3 regions of the Kitasatospora sp. NPDC056138 genome follow, and region 1 is predicted to be linked to each of the others. Evidence: riboswitches for the same ligand, from Rfam matches in the RefSeq annotation. Region 1 holds a riboswitch; each other region holds the start of a gene.

Region 1 (2,256 bases):
CGTGTCCTCTCCGCTGATCGGGGGGACCGGCTAGCCCTCCGGCCGTGCCGGGACGCCGCAGGAGCGGCCGGCCGGCGGGTGCACCGGTGGACGTGGGGCCGGCGAGGTGGCGGTCACGGACGCGCGGTACCGAGTCCGTGACCGCCGGCGCGCCTGCGGCGGGGCTGTGTCAGGAGACGCGCTTGAGCTGCCAGGCGTTGTTGTTGAAGCTGGGCACGGCCGAGTAGCGGCAGCTGCTGCTGTAGTAGGAGCTCACCTGGACCCAGCCGGCGGGCTGGTAGGTCGAGGCGCAGGCGTTCACCACGGTGCCGACCGGGAGACCGGTGAGCTGCTTGATCTGCTTCGCGTTCGGTTCGAAGCCGGAGCCGCAGCCGGAGCTGTTCCACCACTGGACGTCGACGAATCCGCTCGGGGTGAGCGTGCTGGCGCAGACATTGGTGACATCGCCGGGAGCGGCTTCGGCGGGGGACACTGCCAGGCCGAGCGCGGCGGTGGCGAGGCCGGCGGCCAGACAGGCGGTACGCAGACGGGTCATGGGTGGTGACTCCCTATCGGATCACGGGCTGGTGGACGTAGGAGTATTACTAACGTGTCGTCAGCGGCGTGAGCAGTAGCTTTCCGGCCCATGTCGACGCTGTGGGCCAAAAAGCGCTGCGGCCGGTCCGGAAAGCCATCCGATGTGCGGACGATCACTGACAGCGGGGTGCCCGTGGGCCTAGGGTGGGCCTCGCAGTCGGTTCGCCCTGCCGGCCAGGCAGGTGCGTCGCAAGAGGGAACCCGGTGCGAATCCGGGACTGCCCCGCAGCGGTGAGTGGGAACGACCGCCGTCACACGCACTGGACCCCGAGGGTCCGGGAAGCGACGGCCAGTAGGTGCCGGACAGCCATCGGGTGTCCGACGTGCCCATGAGTCCGAAGACCTGCCACTGCCCGCGTGCACCCCGCATGCGGTGATCTCGGTGACCTCGTGGGCAGGTCGGCGGAGCGGGCGGGCACACGCATGGTGCCGCGCCCCGGCTGCCGTTCCTTCGCCCCCCGTGCTCTCCCGGGATCGCACCGCGACTCGCGAAGGAGAGTTCCGTGGCAACGAGTTCCACCGCCACCCCGCAGGCCACCGTGTACGGCTACCCCAGGCAGGGCGCCGGCCGGGAGCTGAAGAAGGCGATCGAGGGCTACTGGGCAGGCCGGGTCAGTGCCGAGTCCCTGCGCACCACCGCCGCAGCGCTGCGCCGGGACACCTGGCGGCGCCTGGCCGACGCGGGCGTCCAGGAGGTCCCTGCCGGGGACTTCTCGCTGTACGACCACGTGCTGGACGCCACCGTGGCGCTCGGCGCGATCCCGGCCCGGCACCGGGCCGCCGTCGAAGCCGATCCGCTGGACGGCTACTTCGCGATGGCCCGCGGCACCCAGGAGGCCGCGCCGCTGGAGATGACCAAGTGGTTCGACACCAACTACCACTACCTGGTGCCGGAGTTGGGCCCTGACACGGTGTTCGCGGCCAATCCCGCCAAGCTGGTCGGCGAGCTCCGCGAGGCCGTCGCCCTCGGCCACAGTGCCCGTCCGGTGCTGCTCGGTCCGCTCACCTATCTGCTGCTGGCCAAGCCCGCCCCCGGTGTGGCCGCCGACTTCCGGCCGGTCACCCTGCTCGACCGCCTGCTGCCCGTCTACGCGGAACTCCTCTCCGACCTGCGCGCGGCCGGCGCGGAGTGGGTCCAGCTGGACGAGCCCGCCCTGGTCCAGGACCGCACGCCGGCCGAACTGAACACCGCCGCCCGCGTCTACCGTGAACTCGGCGTACTCGCAGACCGGCCCAAGATCCTGGTCGCCACCTACTTCGACCGGGCCGGCGAGGCACTCCCGGTCCTGGCCAAGGCCCCGATCGAGGGTGTCGGCCTGGACTTCACCGGTCCCGGGGCGGCGAACCTCGCCGACCTCGCCTCGGTCGGCGGACTGCCCGGCAAACGGCTGGTGGCCGGTGTGGTGGACGGCCGCAACATCTGGATCAACGACCTGGAGAAGTCGCTGGCCACCCTCGCCACCCTGCTCGGCCTCGCCGACCGGGTCGACGTCGCCGCGTCCTGCTCCCTGCTGCACGTCCCGCTCGACGCCGCCGCCGAACGCGACCTCGACCCGCAGGTCGCCCGCTGGCTCGCCTTCGCCCGGCAGAAGACCACCGAGATCACCACCCTGGCCCGCGGCCTGCGCGAGGGCACCTTCGCGATCGGTGCCGAACTCGCCGCCAACCGCGCGGGGCTGG
Region 2 (2,256 bases), on a different contig from region 1:
CACGGTGGCCGCCAGCGCCAGCACACCCACCCGCCGGGACAGCCGGCACGCCCGCTCGATGTCCCCGACCGCCACCGGCCGCAGCTCCGCGCCGAGCACCGGCCGGTGCTCCACCCGCTCGCCGTAGTGCAGGGTGCCGCCCAGCCGCACGCCCAGCGCCCCGGCGAAGGCGGACTCGGCCTGCCCGGCGTTGGGGCTCGGGTGAGCGGAGCCGTCCCGCCGCCAGACCCGCCAGGCGGTACCGCGTTCGGGCGCGGCGGCCACCGTGAGCAGGGCGGTCAGCCGGGCGCCGGGCCAGCCGGCCACGTCGTCCAGCCGGGCCGAGGCCCAGCCGAAGCGCAGATGGCGCGGGGAGCGGTGTCCGACCATCGCGTCCAGCGTGTTGACGGCCCGAAAGGCGAGCAGCCCGGGCGTACCGGCCAGCGCACCCCAGGTCAGCGCGTTGACCACGGCGTCGGCGGTGTTCTCCGCCACCGACTCGACCACGGCGCGGGCGATCTGCTGCTCGTCCAGTGCGCTCGGGTCGCGGCCGCACAGGTGCGGCAGCCGCGCGCGGGCGGCGGTCAGATCGCCGGCCTGGAGCGAACGGCCGATGGTCCTGGCCTCCCGGGTGAGCGAGGTGCCGCCGAGCACCGTCCAGGTCGCGGCGGCGGCCAGCGCCGCCTGTCCGCATCTGCTGCGCCCGAGCGCGCGTTCGGCGAGCACCGCCCCGGCCGCGACCGCACCGACGCAGGCGGCGGTGTACACGGCGCCCGCCGCCCGCCGGTTGCGCCAGAGCGCACGCTCCAGACGTCCGGCGGCGGTGCCGAAGGCGGCGACGGGGTGCCCGCGCCGGGGGTCGGCGAGGGCGGCGTCGGCGAGGTACCCGGCGATGCTGCCCAGGGCGAAGGCGGCGCTGCGGTTCAGTCGAGGCACGGCGCGGGCAGGGCGACGGAGGCGGACCGGGGGACGGACCCGAGGTCGAGCGGCGGCCGTACTCGGGCCGGGGCAGCCTGCATGGCGTGCGTGTCCTCACTCAGGGTCCGCGCCCTGGATCGACGTACCGGAGGCGAGAGTCTCCTGGCTTCCGGGGCGGACACACCCCCGGTCCGCCGGCAGCCGTGCGAACGGACCGCCGTGACCAAACGTCGAGTGTGCTCCCCGGTGACAGTGGCGGGACCGCGCCGGACTCGCACCGGCTTCCTCTGCATGCCTCCGTTTGGCTGAAAGATCCCACCACGGGCCGCGACCGGGAGTCAACAAACCCGGCGGAGGGCTTGGTCACAGCCCTGCGGCAGCCTCCCCGGCCCGCCGCGACCGGCTCTTGGCCCGCCCTGCGGCCTGCCCACCGAGGACCACCTCGGGCAGCCGTTCGGCAAGCCGGGCCTGAAGTGACCGGCCGCTGAAGCGACCGGACCGGCCTGACGCCTCGGCAGGCTCCCGGCGGGTGTGCGGTGCCGCCCGGACGGCCACCCGCGTGCTCCTCGCGTCCGCCGAGGAACCGTCACTACCTCCGAGTAGCGGACCGATTCACCCGGGACGGGCTGGAGGAACGTCCGACGCGGGCTCGGGGCGGACACTGGCGCTTCGTGCAATCGGCGGGGTGTGGACGAAATGTGCGGCCCCCTACGGTCGGGTGCCATGCGACGCAGACAGCCGCCCCCTCCGCCCCCGGTGCCGTTCTCCCCGACGGCCGCGCGGTCCCACCGGACCGGGCTCGGCCTGACCCCCGAGCAGGTGGCCGAGGGCATGGCCGCCCACGGCATCCGACTGCTGCCCGCCCATGTGACCGGCTGGGAGAGCGGTGGGATCCGGCCGTCCGAGGAGGAGTTCATCGCCCTCGCGCGCGTCCTGTGGTGCCCTCCGGTCCAGCTGATGGGTGCCCCTCCCGGCACGCTGCGGGACTTCCGCCTCGCCCGGGAGCTCGGCCGGGAACAGGCGGCCCGCCGGATCGGGATGCCGCTGCCCGCGTACGAACGGGCCGAGTCGACCGGCAGGTGGACCGGCGACGAGGAGCAGTCACGCGCCCTCGCCCACGTCCTCGGCCTGGGCCTGCGCACCCTGCTGGCGGTGACGCACCGTGAGGACGACCTCGACCGGCGGCTGCGCCAGTGCGTCGACGGCCGCTGGCAGGGGCAGCTGAAGGCGATCGGCCGACTGCTCCCGGTCGCGCCGGACATCCTCTCCTCGGCGCTCTCGGACCTGCAGAACGAGTACCTGGTCCCGACGCACTGGGGCTCCTCCACCCCCGCCCCGGCCGATCGCGCGCCGCAGCAG
Region 3 (2,256 bases), on a different contig from region 1:
AACGCTACCGCCGGCTGCGCTTCGGCAGCTGATCCACTGCCCGACCTGACGATCTCCACCTCGGGGATCCCGTGGCTGGTGCGTGGAGGACATCGGCTGCCTCCGGTACCGCCAAGGTCACTTGAGCAGCAACGCGCCAGATCGACGGCTTGGGTGGAGGACCATCGGGTCGTTGGGCGGATCCACGTTCGTGCCCGAATGTAGTTATTCGATCGCCGAGTTGATGGCCGCGTACTCACCGCCGATGCCGAACCCGGTGAAGAACCGGCAGAGGAAGAAGAACCAGGCGGTCCAGGAGAAGGCGGTGACGGCGGTGGCGGTGAGGTACACCGCCAGCGTCACCATGAAGAGCTTCTTGCGCCCGAGCCGGTCGGTGAGCCAGCCGAAGAAGAGCGCCCCGCAGCAGGCGCCCGCCACGTACAGGGCCGCCGCCCAGGTGGTCACCTGCGCGGAGCTGATGGCGAGTCCGCTGCCCTGGTCGGAGAGCCGCCCCGCCATGTTGCCGACGATCGTCACCTCCAGGCCGTCGAGGATCCAGACCGTGCCCAGGCCGATGACGATCCGCCAGTGCCAGGACGACCAGGGCAGCCGGTCCAGCCGGGCCGGGACGTCGGTGCGGACGTCGCCGGCCGCCGCCCCCGCTCCGGACGGGCCGCGCCGCTGCTGATGACCGACTCCGTCGAGCTCCGCCACGGGATGCCTCCGTCGTCCCTCGGGTACCGCTTCGGGCGGCGGTGCGTGTACCCCGGTTCCGGCGGAACACAACCCGACGACGCCGGACTACCCCTGAAGGTGTGAAGGTTTCCGGAGGATGTCCTGGGTGCATGGGGAGTCCACTCCTTACAGGTAAGGCGAGCCTTGCTATGCTTCGGGTACGTCCCGGGGGAGAAGTCCGGTGAGAATCCGGCGCTGACCCGCAACGGTGGACGGGGCCCGCCCCCGCAAGCCCGATCGCCCTCGGCGACGTACGACCTCCCGTCAACTCGCCGTGGACTGCGAGGGGATGCCGCACGGCGCCACCGTGCGCGGACGCACGCGTCCGTGCCGCCCCCCGGCGCCGGGCCGCCCCCGGCACGGACACGGCCCGACCCGAAGGCGCCCCACCGTGAGCACCCTGGCCGCCGATCCGCGACCCGCACCGCCGCCGTCCCCGCCCTCGCCCCCGCCGCGCCGTACCCCGGTCCTGCCGCTCGGCCTCGGACTGGCCGCCGCCCTGCTGCTCTCGCTGGTCTGCGGCGTCGGACTCGGCGCCGCCGACCTCCCCTGGGGGCGGACCCTGCACCTCCTGCAGGCCGGGCTGACCGGAGGCCGGATCGCGGCCGAGGACGCCGCCGCCTACACCATCGTCTGGGAGATCCGGCTGCCCAGGACCGTGCTCGCCGCCACCGTCGGCGCCGGACTGGCCGTCACCGGAGTGGCCGTCCAGGCCATGGTGCGCAACGCTCTCGCCGATCCGTTCGTGCTCGGCATCTCCTCCGGCGCCTCGGTCGGCGCCAACGCCGTACTCCTGCTCGGGGCCTTCGCCTCGCTCGGGGCCTGGGCGCTCTCCGCCTCCGCCTTCCTCTCCGCCCTGGCCGCCATGGCCCTGGTCCACGCCGTCGCGCGGACCGCACACGGCCTCACCCCGTTGCGCCTGGTGCTGACCGGAACGGCGCTCGCGTACGGCTTCTCCGCCGTCACCGCGCTGATGGTCTTCGGCGCCGAACGCGGCGAGGCGGCCCGCTCGGCGATGATGTGGCTGCTTGGCAGCCTGGGCGGCGCCACCTGGGGATCGGTACCGATCGCCGCCGGCTGCGTGCTCGCCGGGACCGCCTACCTGCTCGGTACGGCGGGCCGCCTGGACGCCCTCGCCATGGGCGACGAGACCGCCGCCGCCCTCGGCGTGGACGCCGGACGGCTGCGCAGCCGGCTCTTCCTGGTCACCGCCGCCGTCACCGGCACCGTGGTGGCCGTCAGCGGCGCGATCGGCTTCGTCGGCCTGATGGTCCCGCACCTGGTGCGGATGCTGGTCGGAGCCGGCCACCGAAGGGTGCTGACGATCGCCCCGATCGCCGGAGCCGTCCTGCTGGTCTGGGTGGACGTCATCTCCCGACTGCTGCTCGCCCCCGCCGAACTCCCGGTCGGTGTGATCACCGCCGTCCTCGGCGTGCCCTGCTTCCTGCTGCTGATGCGCCGCCGCAGCTACGCCTTCGGAGGCCGCTGATGCGCGTCGACATCGAGGACGTCTCGGTCGAGATCGCCGGGGCCCGGCTGGTC

The links. A riboswitch is a leader RNA that binds a small molecule or an ion and turns the genes downstream of it on or off. The one in region 1 is predicted to bind cobalamin.
Region 2: another riboswitch for cobalamin. It lies ahead of ACFC1R_RS12275 (cobalamin biosynthesis protein); the one in region 1 lies ahead of metE (5-methyltetrahydropteroyltriglutamate--homocysteine S-methyltransferase).
Region 3: another riboswitch for cobalamin. It lies ahead of ACFC1R_RS24130 (FecCD family ABC transporter permease); the one in region 1 lies ahead of metE (5-methyltetrahydropteroyltriglutamate--homocysteine S-methyltransferase).

What each region holds. Positions count from the first base shown of each region.
Region 1 covers NZ_JBHJVK010000016.1:34,418-36,673, reverse strand. Annotated here, with positions in the region: gene ACFC1R_RS13135 (DUF1259 domain-containing protein) at 1-34, shown strand, start outside; gene ACFC1R_RS13130 (hypothetical protein) at 170-535, opposite strand; cobalamin riboswitch at 768-921, shown strand; gene metE (5-methyltetrahydropteroyltriglutamate--homocysteine S-methyltransferase) at 1,080-2,256, shown strand, end outside.
Region 2 covers NZ_JBHJVK010000014.1:48,255-50,510, forward strand. Annotated here, with positions in the region: gene ACFC1R_RS12275 (cobalamin biosynthesis protein) at 1-906, opposite strand, end outside; cobalamin riboswitch at 1,030-1,211, opposite strand; gene ACFC1R_RS12280 (helix-turn-helix domain-containing protein) at 1,621-2,256, shown strand, end outside.
Region 3 covers NZ_JBHJVK010000042.1:55,416-57,671, reverse strand. Annotated here, with positions in the region: gene ACFC1R_RS24140 (hypothetical protein) at 1-32, shown strand, start outside; partial or broken gene ACFC1R_RS24135 (MFS transporter) at 208-693, opposite strand; cobalamin riboswitch at 854-974, shown strand; gene ACFC1R_RS24130 (FecCD family ABC transporter permease) at 1,115-2,203, shown strand; gene ACFC1R_RS24125 (ABC transporter ATP-binding protein) at 2,203-2,256, shown strand, end outside.